Regions from separate parts of the Lederbergia sp. B243.17 genome, predicted to be linked through region 1. Evidence: a T-box and tRNA genes for the amino acid it is inferred to sense, from the RefSeq annotation. Region 1 holds a T-box; the other holds one or more tRNA genes.
The links. The T-box of region 1 lies ahead of pheS (phenylalanine--tRNA ligase subunit alpha). A T-box ahead of a tRNA ligase gene usually reads a tRNA of that ligase, here a tRNA-Phe.
Positions count from the first base shown of each region.

Region 2: it has a tRNA-Phe gene. The T-box ahead of pheS (phenylalanine--tRNA ligase subunit alpha) is inferred to sense a tRNA for this amino acid. The anticodon was not compared.

Region 1 is NZ_JBWBKF010000097.1:159,685-166,970, reverse strand. Features, by position in the region: gene AC0TWI_RS21005 (M42 family metallopeptidase) at 1-91, shown strand, start outside; gene AC0TWI_RS21000 (small multi-drug export protein) at 346-798, shown strand; gene sspI (small acid-soluble spore protein SspI) at 984-1,190, opposite strand; gene AC0TWI_RS20990 (PadR family transcriptional regulator) at 1,331-1,660, shown strand; gene AC0TWI_RS20985 (HAAS signaling domain-containing protein) at 1,657-2,286, shown strand; gene AC0TWI_RS20980 (hypothetical protein) at 2,344-2,868, shown strand; gene AC0TWI_RS20975 (TrmH family RNA methyltransferase) at 2,994-3,749, shown strand; T-box leader at 3,799-4,035, shown strand; gene pheS (phenylalanine--tRNA ligase subunit alpha) at 4,137-5,174, shown strand; gene pheT (phenylalanine--tRNA ligase subunit beta) at 5,189-7,286, shown strand, end outside.
Region 2 is NZ_JBWBKF010000085.1:239,671-246,956, reverse strand. Features, by position in the region: gene AC0TWI_RS17770 (M20 metallopeptidase family protein) at 121-1,278, shown strand; gene AC0TWI_RS17765 (adenylosuccinate synthase) at 1,481-2,767, shown strand; tRNA gene AC0TWI_RS17760 (tRNA-Phe) at 3,064-3,136, shown strand; gene AC0TWI_RS17755 (peptidoglycan DD-metalloendopeptidase family protein) at 3,380-4,825, shown strand; gene yycF (response regulator YycF) at 5,004-5,711, shown strand; gene walK (cell wall metabolism sensor histidine kinase WalK) at 5,718-7,286, shown strand, end outside.

The DNA.
Region 1 (7,286 bases):
TCGTGATGATTATGAAAATGCCGTCAAGCTGATAACGGAAGTCGTTAAACGTTTGAACAGGGAGACGGTTGATAAGATAACTTTTGAATAAGGTGGTTTCTGCCGATTTTATCTCGGCTGATTCATCTTGTTGCTCATCCATGTTTGTAAGGCAAAGCCGAGGTTTGGGGTTTCCGGATCTCGGCTGTTTTTTTCTGCGCTGCGGCCAGAAAAGGACACCAGCAGCATATGGGCGGTTTGTGCGAAACCCTGATGTACGAGTGCCGGGATAATTTCGGGCTCGAAGCTGATATCATCCGGTTTGGCGCAAGCTGACCTTTTGTCCGCAAAAAAAGGAGGGGAAATATGGGTACGATTTGGGAATATGCTCTTGTTTTTTTGCTGGCGGCTACTCCCTGGTTCGAAATCGCCGCGGTGATTCCGCTTGGTATTTTGCGTGGTTTGCAGCCAGTGCTTGTCGTGATTTTGGCGTTTCTCGGCAATTTATCCACAATTGTTTTGCTCATCTACCTGTTTGATAAAGTCAAAGATTTTCTGAAAAAGAGAAAGGGCAAAGAAGGAAAAGGAGCCAAACGGGAAGAGCGGGCCCGCAGGATCTGGAACAAGTACGGGTTGCCGGGCCTTGTGCTGCTCGGACCGATACTGATCGGCATCCATATTGCTGTGTTTCTCGGCTTGACGCTTGGCGCGACAAAAAGATGGGCTTTGCTTTGGTCGATTGTAAGCCTGATCCTTTGGTCCGCCGTTTTCGGAATTGGTGCGTTTTACGGTATTGGAGTGTTTAAAACATATCTTTAGATTGAAAATGAAGCATCTTTTCTTCCGTCCCGTGTGGCGGTGCTCTTCCATTCATACTAAAAAGAATGGATTTTGACGGAGAAAGTTCGGTGAACAAAACAGCCCGGAAAGCGAGTTCAGCTTTCCGGGCTGTTTTTCTGAGAACACGGCTGCATGTATTATGTAACCGAAAATAGGGATCAGGCTTATTTCAGCCCGCTTTCCAGTGTTTCCAGCATCATGCTTTTTTCTTGTTCGTCTGCATGCTGCCAAATGACTTCAAATAACACACCGAGACCCGGCAGCATTTTTTCTTCTCCACGTTGGATAGCGTCAACAATCGTATCACGAAGCTGGGATTGATCATTTCCAGATACGTTGTGAATAATGGCATTACGCAAATTCAAATCCATTTGTCCTGTCCCCTTTCAGAGTGGTTTATAGTAGTTTGGCAAAAGGTTATTGGAATTATGCATTTGGCAGGATGGACATTGACAAAGGAAGAAGATGGAATCATAATGGATATACATAGAATTACTAGGTAGGTGAGAAGATGTTTGACCGTGAGCTGTTAAAAGGAAGTACGGCCTTGCTGATCATGCAGCTTTTGCAGGAACGGCCGATGTATGGGTATGAACTCGTTGACATTATGGAAAAAAGGAGCGGGAACACCCTGTCCGTAAAAGAAGGGACTCTGTATCCCGCACTGCATAAACTCGAACATCAAGGATTTATCGATTCCTACTGGGAACCACAGGAGAACGGGAAGCGAAGGAAATATTACCGTCTTACTGAAGAAGGGATCGAGAAGCTTCAAGATAAGACGAAGGAATGGACCTTGTTTTCTTCAATGATGAACCGGATGCTGGGGCATGGAAAATGAGGGATTGCAAAGGAAGATTTTTATACGAACTTAGCATTCACTTGGGCAGGCATCCGGATCGGGAAGAGATCCTGTGCGAATTCGAGGATCATTTAGCGCATATTGAAATAGAAGCAGAAGACGAAGCCCGAGGGATGGAACTGCTTTTAGAGAGGCTTGGCCCCCCGAAGCAAATTGCAAAAGAGTTTATGAATGCTTCAGGGGAGACGTCGTCGGCGGCAAAGTGGGTGTTTATCGGGTTGAACCATTTTTTCTTCCTCATCGGTTTCTGCCTCACGATTGGCGCACACTTTTTGGAAATCCCTACATTCCAAGAAATTTGGTCTTCTTTGGCGGATCAGCGTTGGCTATTGCTGTATGGCTATTTTGGATTATGGGTATGGTTCGGTTATTCCGTCGGCAAGGAATGGGGACATGGAGGAAAAGGATTGCTGCACAACACTTTGCTGCTCTCTCTAATTCCCAATCTCATGCTGATGTTGGCAGTGCTTTTCAGGATACTGCCATCGCAGTGGTTTGCGATGATTCTTACTCCGTCTTTTTTAGTCGGCTGTATGGTGGCGACAGGCCTGTTTTTGCCAGTGGGCAGCCTTTCCTACAAATGGGGCGTGCGCAGGGCAGTTTAGAGCGCACGCAGCTTTTTTCATTCATACATAGAATAACTAGGTAAGGAGAAATGCAAAATGTCCCTATTTTTACTCGCAGGAACCGCCTTGATGATTATGGTGCTAATGAATAAGAAACGAATCGCCGAATGGATTGGCGAACCGATTTTTCTCGCATTTTTAACGAAGAAGGAGTGGTATCAAAATAAATGGCTTAGCGGGCTTTGCTTGTTTTTGACGAATGCAATCCTTTTTGGTCTTGCTGCAGCCGTTCTGTATTTCACAAGCTTCTTGCTCATCCCCTATATTCATTTGGCGATCATGCTGGCGGCAGTCATTGCAAGCATTGTGCTCTGGTCGGCACTTGCGAATGGGTACCATCAAGGTGCTAAGAGCCGCTTGATCAGCGGGCTGCTAGGCAGCAGCTTCTATTTACTTCTTCTTGTTGTCTTCGGATACATGATAGCGAATCTTCCTCCGGACACACCGGAGAATGATCAATTTATGGCATTTATCGGCCTGGTTTTTGCAAGTTTCGTCTGTATCGTTGCGTTTTTATCTTGTCTGTGGATTACAGGTTTCAGGAAGGAAGCCTCCAATTAACCAACTTTTGATCAATTGCTGCCCTCATTTCCCGAGCTTGGCAGGAAACACGTATCGTTCATTGTGCCGCCCCGCCCCTTCCATGTATAATGAAAAGCAGAATGGCAGGGAAGGGATTGCATGGAATGGAATGGATTAAATCGACGAAGAACCCGCGGGTGAAAGAGTGGAAGAAGCTGTTGGCGAAAAAAGGCCGGGAGCAGTCAGGGATGTATCTGATCGAAGGTGAACATCTTGTCGAAGAGGCGATCAGGGAAGAAGGGACCGTTCTTGAGCTAATTGCGGTGGAAGGACTGGATCTGCCCCGGATTGCACAGGACCTGGATCTTCCGATGACTTGGGTGTCTGCCGAAGTGGCCGCCGTCATTTCTTCTACAGAAACGCCGCAGGGTTTTTTCGCAGTCTGCAAAAAAGAAGCCCGGATGGTTGACCCAGCCAAGCATCGAAAACTTTTATTTTTGGATGGTGTGCAGGACCCGGGGAATTTGGGGACGCTTATCCGCACGGCGGATGCAGCGGGAATCGACGGTATTGTACTCGGTGAGGGAACAGTCGATCTGTACAATCCGAAAGTGATCCGCTCTGCACAGGGAAGCCACTTCCATCTTCCGGTTGTCAGCGGCAATTTGTCCCTTTGGGTGGATCAGTGCAAGGAGTATGAAATCCCTGTGTACGGCACTGCGTTAAAAAATGCCGTTTCATATAAGGATGTAGAGGCATCGGATGCTTTTGCTTTGATTGTTGGAAATGAGGGAGCGGGCATGCAGCCGGAATTGCTTTCACGGACAGATCGGAATCTGTATATCCCGATTTACGGGAAGAGTGAATCGCTGAACGTCGCGATTGCAGCCGGGATTCTTCTATACCATTTGCGAAAATAGGTTTGAAATCCTGCCGGCAAACGACTATAATGTGAGTATCTTAATAAAGTTAATGATGATGACGGAGAAGAGTAGCCGGAACAAAGCTTTCAGAGAGAATATGCCTAGGCTGTGAGCATATTCAGCGGAAACCGATGAAGTTCACCTCCCGAGTCGGCATCAGGACCGTACTGTACGTAAAGATGCCCCGGCCCATGCCGTTATATCAATGAAGTGAACATGAACTGCAATTTTGCAATGCGCATGTTTATAAGGGTGGTACCGCGACCAAAGCCTCGTCCCTTTCTTGGGGGCAAGGCTTTTTTTATTGCCCAAAACAGGGGGAGACCCCGCAGTATGAATGCACGAACGAGATGGGGGCAGACCCCCGATAAGGAGGAATGTGAAGTGGAAGAGACGTTGAAAGGGCTGGAGAAGGAAGCGCTCGATAAGGTACAGGCGGCTTCCGATTTAAAGGCGTTGAATGAGGTGCGGGTTGCCTATCTTGGAAAGAAGGGCCCGATTACTGAAGTGCTGCGCGGGATGGGCAAGCTGTCCGCTGAGGAACGCCCGAAGATGGGTGCGCTTGTCAATGTGGTGCGAGAAACGATCACAGACGCAATCACAGGCAAACAGGAAGAACTGGAGAAAGAAGCGGTGAACAGGCAGCTTGCATCTGAAAAAATTGACATTACATTGCCAGGACGCCCGGTGAAAATTGGCAGCCATCATCCGCTGACAAAGATCGTCGAAGAAATCGAAGATCTGTTCATTGGAATGGGGTACAAAATCGCCGAAGGTCCGGAAGTAGAGCAGGATTACTATAATTTTGAGGCGCTCAACTTGCCGAAGGGACACCCTGCCCGCGATATGCAGGATTCCTTCTATATTACCGAGGAAATATTGCTGAGAACCCATACCTCTCCTGTTCAGGCGCGGACAATGGAAAAGCATGAGGGCAAAGGCCCGGTGAAAATTATTTGTCCGGGGAAAGTATACCGCCGGGACAACGACGACGCGACACATTCCCATCAATTCACACAAATTGAAGGGCTTGTTGTTGATGAAGGAATTACGATGGGTGACTTGAAAGGCACGCTCCAAGTATTCGCGAAGAAAATGTTCGGCGAAGACCGGGAAATCCGCCTGCGCCCAAGCTTTTTCCCATTCACAGAACCGTCGGTGGAAATGGACATTTCCTGCAAAATCTGCAGCGGTGAAGGTTGCCGGGTGTGCAAGCAAACAGGCTGGATCGAAATTCTTGGCGCCGGCATGGTCCATCCGAATGTTTTGGAGATGGCTGGATTCGATTCGAAGAAGTACACCGGATTCGCTTTCGGCATGGGACCAGAGCGGATTGCGATGCTGAAATACGGAATCGATGACATCCGTCATTTTTATACAAACGATCTGCGTTTCCTACAACAATTTGCGGTGCAAGAATAAGGAGGTAAAATACCATGCTCGTTTCCTATAAATGGCTTGCCGATTACGTTTCCCTGGACGGTGTTCCGGCAGATGAATTGGCAGAGAAAATCACAAGAAGCGGTATTGAAGTTGACGGGATTGAACAGAAAAGCAAAGAAGTGAAAGGTGTCGTCGTCGGCCATGTGCTTGAATGCGAAAAGCACCCGGAAGCCGATAAACTGAACATTTGCCAGGTCGACATCGGAGAAGAAGAACCCGTGCAGATCATTTGCGGTGCTCCAAATGTGGGGAAAGGGCAAAAGGTGGCCGTCGCTAAAGTCGGTGCTGTTCTTCCCGGCAATTTCAAAATCAAAAAAGCGAAGCTCCGAGGCGAAACGTCAAACGGCATGATCTGTTCACTCCAAGAGCTTGGCATTGAAGGCAAGCTCGTCGCAAAAGAATTCGCAGACGGCATTTACAACTTCCCTCAGGATACGGAAGTCGGCCAGGATGCGGTCAGCCTGCTTAACCTTGACGATGAAGTGCTGGAGCTCGGCTTGACGCCAAACCGTGCAGATGCCATGAGTATGCTCGGCGTTGCGTATGAAACAGCTGCCATCCTCGACCGTGAAATCAAGCTGCCCCAAACTGAAACGGCACAATCGGCCGAGAAAGCGGCGGATGCCATTTCTGTAAAAGTGGAAGCGCCTGAGGACAATCCGCTCTACACAGCGAAAATTATCAAAAATGTAAAGATCGGCCCTTCTCCGTTATGGCTGCAGACAAGGCTGATGGCATCCGGCATCCGTCCGCATAATAATGTCGTCGACATCACGAACTTTATTTTGCTTGAATACGGACAGCCGCTCCATGCTTTCGATTATGACCGTTTCGGTTCAAAAGAAGTTGTCGTCCGTCATGCCCGTGAAGGCGAGAAGCTGACAACATTGGATGACGTCGAGCGCACTCTTCAGGAAGGTGAGCTGGTCATCACAAATGGCGAGGTTCCGGTCGCACTTGCCGGTGTCATGGGAGGCGCCGATTCGGAAGTGAGCGCGGATACGACAACGATCCTGCTGGAGTCTGCTTATTTTGCAGGTCCTTCGATTCGCTCGACATCCAAGCGTCATGGATTAAGAAGCGAGGCAAGCAGCCGCTATGAAAAAGGCGTCGATCCGGAAAGAGTCCGTCCGGCTGCGGAACGTGCTGCCCAATTGATGGCAGAACTGGCCGGCGGAGACGTGTTCGAAGGCCGGGTAGAGGCGGATCATTTGCAAGTGGAGCCGGCTGTTGTCTCCATCTCTCTTGAAAAGATCAACCGTGTACTTGGAACAGATATTTCTGCAGAGCAAGTGCTGGATATCTTCCGCCGCCTCCGTTTTACAGCGACAGAGGAAGACCGCGTATTCACCGTTACGGTGCCAACACGCCGCGGCGACATTACCATTGAAGAAGACTTGGTAGAAGAAGTTGCCCGTCTCTATGGATATGATCATCTGCCGACCACACCGCCAAAAGGCGCACAAACGGCCGGCGGGTTGAGTCCTAACCAGGAACGCCGCCGGAATGCAAGACGATTCCTTGAAGGCGCAGGATTCTATCAAGCATTGACCTATTCCCTCACTTCCGAGGAAAAAGCGGCAAGCTATGCAATTGAACAGCGTGAGCCTGTCCAATTGGCGATGCCGATGAGCGAAGAACGCAGCAGGCTTAGGCTGAGCATCGTTCCGCAGCTGCTGGAAGCAGTCGCATACAACGTTGCCCGTCAAATCAGCTCAGTTGCGCTTTATGAAATCGGGTCTGTCTTCTTGAAGAACGACGGAGAACAACTGCCGGAAGAGCGCGAACATATCGCAGGTGCTGTCACCGGCCTCTGGGTCGACAATGCATGGCAGGGCGAGAAGAAGCCGGTTGACTTCTTTGTCGTCAAAGGCGTGCTTGAAGGGCTTTTCGATAAATGGGGAGTATCCGAGAAGGTTGAATGGAGAGCCGCCGAGCGTGATGGCATGCATCCGGGCCGAACAGCTGACATTTATCTTGACGGCGAATTTATTGGCTATGCCGGACAGGTTCATCCATCCATTCAAAAGGATCTCGACATCAAAAATACGTATGTATTTGAAATCAAAGGAAATCCGCTATTTGGAATGG
Region 2 (7,286 bases), on a different contig from region 1:
GCTGCACAATGGATGTGCAGCGGTTTTTTGCGGCCTATCTTCCATTGAATAGTGAAGAAAGTATTGTATAATTATACTTGAATATGAATCGAATCAACATCATAGGAAGGACTTGAAATCATGTTGCAAACAAAACTCGCAAATTCAGAATTAACGTCATGGGCGGTCGAACACAGACGCCATTTTCATATGCACCCGGAGCTTTCGGGACAAGAATATCAAACAGCAGCCTACGTAAAAGAGAGGCTTACGGAGATGGGGCTGCCGATTTTGGAGAAGTATTCCGCTCCGAATGTGATCAGCTATCTTGAGGGAACAGAAGGAAAGAAGACGATCGCTCTGCGCGCTGACATGGATGCGCTGCCGATGACAGAGGAAGGGGAAAAATCGTATGCCTCCACTGTGCCCGGTGTTTTCCACGGCTGTGGCCATGATGGGCATACTGCGATTCTACTTGCTGCAGCGAAATGGATGGTATCCAATAGAGAAAGCGTAAAGAACAACATTATTTTTATTTTCCAGAGCTCGGAGGAAGCATCTCCAAGCGGAGCCGATCAGCTTGTAAAAGAAGGACTATTGGACAACGTGGATGTCGTATATGGTCTTCACCTTCAGGCAGGACTGCCGCTTGGAAAAATCGGCTTTGCACCCGGTTTTGCGATGGCATCTTCCGATGACTTCGATATTACGATTGAGGGCGTCGGAGGGCATGGCGGCCAGCCACAGGAAGCCGTCGATCCGATTTATATTTCTACACACTTGATCCAGGCATTCCAGTCGATTGTCAGCCGCAATCTTCACCCGCTTCAGGCTGGGGTCATCTCATTCGGGGGTGTACAGGCTGGAAACTCATACAATGTCATCCCGTCTTCCGCAAGACTGCAGGGAACAATCCGTGCACTCACATTTGAAGCAGCAGATATGATGAAGGAAAGGACAAAGCAGCTTACAGAATCGCTTTGTGCAAGCTTTGGAGCGAAGGGGCATTACGAGTACATCGTCGGTACCCCGCCGCTATACAACCATCCTGAAGCGTGTGAGCGTGCAAAGGACATCATCCTTAATACATTTGGCGAAGAGACATTCGTGGAAATGGACCCGACACTTGGTGCAGAGGACTTCTCCTATTATTTAAAAGAGAAAAAAGGGGCTTTCATCAATGTCGGCATGCAGAGTGAAAAAAGCCAATACCCGCACCATCACCCGAGATTTGACATCGATGAGGCGGCTTTTCCGGCAGCAATCGAAATGATGATCCAATTTGCACTGCAAGGCTGAGGCAGGGAAATGCTTAAATGATTTTTAAGGATTAAAATAGGCAAGAAAGGGAAATATAAGAACAATAGGTCTGAAAAGGCGAACGATTGTCTGTATAACAGATATAACGTTCGCCTTTTGGATTGACTGTTGAATCTAAACGCGTTAAAATGAAGATGTTTGTTAAAAGTGGTTCTTAAAAGAGCCAACGGAGGTGCTTTCTATGTCTTCAGTAGTCGTTGTTGGAACACAATGGGGAGATGAAGGAAAAGGCAAAATTACGGATTTCCTATCTGAAAATGCAGAAGTGATCGCCCGCTACCAAGGCGGCGACAATGCAGGCCACACCATACAATTTCACAATGTAACATACAAATTGCACTTGATTCCATCAGGGATCTTTTTTAAAGATAAAATCAGCGTGATTGGAAACGGCATGGTCGTCAATCCAAAATCACTCGTAAAAGAGCTTAAATATTTGCAGGATCAAGGCGTCACGACGGATAACCTGCGGATTTCCAACCGTGCCCATGTCATTCTCCCGTATCATTTGAAAATTGATGAGGTGGAAGAAGACCGTAAAGGTGATAATAAAATCGGCACAACGAAAAAAGGCATCGGCCCTGCGTATATGGATAAAGCGGCCCGCGTCGGCATCCGGATTGCCGATTTGCTCGATCGGGAAGTATTCGAAGAGAAGCTTGCCCGAATCCTTGTAGACAAAAACCGTCTTTTGGAGCGTTTTTACGAAACCGAAGGATTTAAGCTTGAGGAGATTCTTAACGAGTATTATGAATATGGGCAGCAATTAAAGCAATACGTCTGCGATACATCTGTCGTCCTCAATGATGCGCTAGATGAAGGCAAGCGGGTGCTGTTCGAAGGGGCACAAGGCGTTATGCTTGATATTGACCAGGGGACTTACCCGTTTGTTACATCCTCCAACCCGGTTGCCGGCGGAGTGACAATCGGCTCCGGAGTCGGCCCGACGAAGATCGACCATGTTGTCGGCGTCTGCAAGGCATATACATCAAGAGTCGGAGATGGCCCATTCCCGACTGAGCTGAATGACGAAATCGGCAATCAGATCCGTGAAGTCGGCCGCGAATACGGAACAACGACAGGCCGTCCGCGCCGTATCGGCTGGTTTGACAGCGTCGTCGTACGCCATGCAAGAAGGGTGAGCGGCATCACAGACCTTTCACTCAACTCGATTGATGTGCTGACCGGGATTGAAACAGTAAAAATCTGCACAGCGTATGACTATAAAGGTGAATTGATCAAAGAATATCCGGCAAATTTGAACATTTTGAAGGAGTGCAAGCCGGTTTACGAGGAATTGCCAGGCTGGACAGAGGACATTACAGCCTGCAAAACACTCGATGAGCTCCCTGCCAACGCTCGTCACTATCTGGAGCGCGTCTCCCAACTGACCGGCATCCCGCTTTCGATCTTTTCGGTTGGACCGGACCGCTCACAAACAAATGTCGTCAAAAGCGTCTGGAGATAATAACAAAGCCCGCCACAGGAGGAACAACTTCCTCAACTCCCTTTGTGACGGGCTTTTCCTATACAGTTTTCTGTATTTGTGTCCACATGTTAACCATTTCGCTATAAATTTGTCGAAAGTTGTTGCCACCGAGTATGTGACTATGGTAACATGAGTTTTGTTACCTCAGATGGCCTGTCAGCACCGAAGCGAAGCACCTTTGAAACGGCAATGCGGGCGTACCTATCGAGCTGCTTAATCCTGAGATGGAGACGAAGGACAAGCACGAACTGAATAAGCATATTATCCCTAATTATGGCTCAGTAGCTCAGTTGGTAGAGCAAAGGACTGAAAATCCTTGTGTCGGCGGTTCGATTCCGTCCTGAGCCACTTTACCCCAAAAAGCATGGCGACGACATTGACTCTCGCCTTGCTTTTTTTTATTTTCCTCCCTATATTAACCCATTTCAATGTTTTTTCAAAATTGTCAGTCTATATACAATTATATTACATTCTCTTAAACTCCCTTGGCTTCTGGAAACTTTATGGTAAGGTAGTAAAGGGACTAGAGAACTATATGAAAAATAAAAACAATCAACGATAGAGTTGTAATGGTTTTAGGGGGATATACAAATGTTTCGAAAGCCAAACCGGCCGGAGCAACGCAAGTGGAAGCATACGCTTGCCCATGCAATGGCAGGAAGCTTGGTCTTATCAATGCTCGCTTTTTCACCTGTGAAAGCAGGGGCTGAAGCGAAACTGTCAACGGTGTACCATGTGTATGTGGACGATGCGTATGTAGGAGCGGCAACAGACAAGAAGGTTGTTGAAGCCGCAGCGGATAAAGCGATCAAGAAGGCCCAGGACGAGTTAAAAGGTTATGAATTGGAAATAGGGAATCACGTTACATACATAGCAGAGCAGGCCTTCCGCCCAGTGGCGAATAACGAGGCGGTTGAGGAGAAAATCGGCGAGCTGGCCAAGGTCAAAGCAGTCAGCACCGCGATCTCCATTGCCGGAAAAAATGCCGTACATGTAAAAGATGAAGAAACGGCGAAAAAGGTTATTGACCAAATCAAGCTTTCCTATGCGACAGAAGCGGAAATCAAAGCCGCTGAAGAACGCAAGAGTGCAGCAGAACCACTGCCGCCGATGGAAAAGGATGAACTGCGGACGATGGATGTCCGGATCGATGAAGAACTGGAATTGAAAAAGGATGCCGTGTATCCGGAAAAAATCCTTTCTGCCGAGGAAGCCGTGAAATTGTTGCTGAAGGGCACATTGGAAGAACAGAAATACACCGTGCAGGAGGGAGATGTGCTCGGCACAATTGCCGCCAAGCACAACCTCAGCACAGCGAAGCTGATTGAGCTGAATGAGGGCATGACCGAAGATACGCTCCTGCAGATCGGCCAGGAAGTAAACACGGTTGTGACGAAGCCGCTCATCCACGTTGAAATCGTCCGGGATCTTCTGAGAGAAGAGGATGTACCGTTCGAAGTGGAGACAGTTCAGGATAGCAATTTGCCGAAGGGCGAAACGAAAGTGACCCAGGAAGGCAAGAACGGGAAAAGCTACATCCAATACCGGCTAATCGAAAAGAACGGCAAGGAAGTCTCCAAGGAGAAGACCGATGAAAGGGTATTGGAAGCTCCGGTCAAGAAAGTGGTCGTAGAGGGAACAAAGGTCATCCCTTCACGCGGAACTGGCCAATTCAGCTGGCCGACAAACGGAGGCTATATTTCAAGCCGCTCCGGACAGCGCTGGGGCCGGCAGCATAAAGGCATCGATATCGCGCGTCCGAGCAACTATACGATCAAAGCGGCAGATCATGGCATCGTTGTCTCTGCTGGCTGGAACAATGGCGGCTACGGCAATAAAATCGTAATCGACCATCAGAACGGCTATCGCACGGTTTACGCACATCTGAACTCCATCAGTGTAAAACCGGGCCAGAGGGTCGAGAAGGGTTCGGCGATCGGAATTATGGGCTCAACGGGCAATTCGACCGGAACCCATCTGCACTTCGAAGTCTATAAAAATGGCGGTCTGCAAAATCCGCTGAATTACTTGCATTAATGCAACCGGAAAAATAATGCTTCACCTTGAATTCACAATACGAGGGTCAGGTGCAAAAGGGGATTTGGGCTCTTTTGTACCTGGCCCTTTAAATATGATAAAATAGAGAGATTAGAAGGAAAAACACGTTCAGTTTTATATACATTGACCGATTTCAAACAGTAAAGGGGATACGGCCATGGATAAAAAGATTCTTGTTGTCGATGATGAAAAGCCGATTGCGGATATACTGCAGTTCAATTTGAAAAAGGAGGGCTTCACCGTCCAATGTGCATATGACGGAGATGAGGCGCTCAAGCTTGTAGAAGAAATGAAGCCGGATATGATTTTGCTTGATATCATGCTTCCAAGCCGCGACGGAATGGAAGTATGCCGTGAAGTCCGGAAGAAGCATGACATGCCGATCATCATGCTGACGGCAAAGGATTCAGAGATAGACAAAGTGCTCGGACTTGAGCTTGGAGCGGATGATTATGTGACAAAGCCGTTCAGCACAAGGGAACTGATCGCCAGGGTAAAGGCGAATATGCGCCGTCATGCCCAAATTGCCCAGCAAGCGGAGGAAGACGATCAGAATGAGATTACGATCGGCAATCTGACAATTCATCCGAATGCATACATGGTGTCCAAAAACGGCGAAACAATCGAATTGACCCACAGAGAGTTTGAGCTTCTTCATTATTTGGCCAAGCATATCGGCCAGGTAATGACCCGCGAACACTTGTTGCAGACGGTGTGGGGCTACGATTATTTCGGAGATGTCCGGACAGTTGATGTAACCGTACGGCGCCTGCGTGAGAAAATCGAAGACAATCCGAGCCATCCGACGTGGATCGTAACGAGAAGAGGCGTAGGCTATTATTTACGTACTCCTGAACAGGAGTAACCTCTCATGCAAAAGGTAGGATTTTTCCGTTCCATCCACCTGAAGTTCGTCCTTATCTATTTGCTGCTGATCGTGATCGCGATGCAGATCATCGGTGTCTATTTCGTTAGGAAACTGGAAGATCAGCTTGTGACGAACTTCCAGTCGGCAATTGAAGGGCGGCTTCCGCTGCTGGAGTACAACCTCGGCGAGGAATTGATGAAGGACCGGGCGTCGGACGACACGCCGTCTCTTGAAGAAGACGTGCAAAAGCTGCTGCGCGACTTTTCAGCTGCGGATATTTCCGAAGTGCGTATCATCAACAACAGAAGCCTGTTCATCGGAACGTCCGATCCGAATAACCAGGGAATTGTCGGACAGAAGACAACCGACGGTATGGTAAAAAGAACACTCGTCGTCGGCGAAAAGGAAGACAAAATCATTATCGACGAATCTACAGGGAAACGGATTTGGGTGCTGACTTCGCCAGTGAAAGCGGGCGGCGAAATTGTGGGCGCCATTTACCTTGTCGCCAAGATAGAAAATGTATTCGAACAGATGGAAGAAATCAATAATATTTTCATTACCGGAACAGCGATCGCGATGCTGATCACTGCAGTGCTCGGAGTGCTTCTGGCACGGACGATCACCCGTCCGATCGCCGATATGAAGCGCCAGGCGACTGCGATGGCGAAAGGGAACTTCTCGCGTAAAGTGCGGGTCTACGGCCAGGATGAAATTGGCCAGCTCGCCGCGTCCTTTAACCATCTGACGAAGAAGCTGCAGGAAGCCCAGGCGATGACAGAAGGGGAGAGACGCAAGCTGTCCTCCGTCCTCTCCTACATGACAGACGGCGTAATTGCGACTGACAGGAAAGGCCGTGTCATCCTGATCAACGAGCCGGCTGCAAAAATGCTGAATGTTCCACGTGAAACGGTCATTTCCCAGCCAATCGTCGAACTGCTTGATTTGCAGGACGAGTACACGTATGAAGATTTGCTGGAGGAACAGGAGTCGCTCATCCTCGACTATAGTACGAAGGATGAACCGTATATCCTCCGGGCCAATATATCGATCGTCCAGCGAGAGACGGGCTTTGTCAACGGACTGATCACCGTTCTCCATGACATCACCGAGCAGGAGAAGCTCGATTCCGAGAGGCGGGAATTCGTGGCGAATGTCTCGCATGAGCTGCGGACACCGCTGACGACGATGCGGAGCTACCTTGAGGCCTTGTCCGAAGGGGCGATCGAGGATGATGATCTCGGGCCGCGTTTCCTCAAGGTCACGCAAAATGAGACCGAGCGGATGATCCGGCTCGTCAATGACTTGCTCAAGCTTTCGAGGATGGACAGTCGGGATTATAAGTTGAACTCTTCCTGGGTGAACTTCCCGAAATTCTTCAATCATATCATTGACCGTTTTGAGATGACGAAGGAGAAGGCAATCACCTTCAAACGTTTTATCCCTGACCAGGACATCTTCATTGAAGTGGATGAGGACAAGCTGACGCAGGTGCTGGACAATATCATTTCGAATGCGCTCAAGTATTCTCCGGAAGGCGGGATGGTGACCTTCAAGATCCGGATCTTCGAT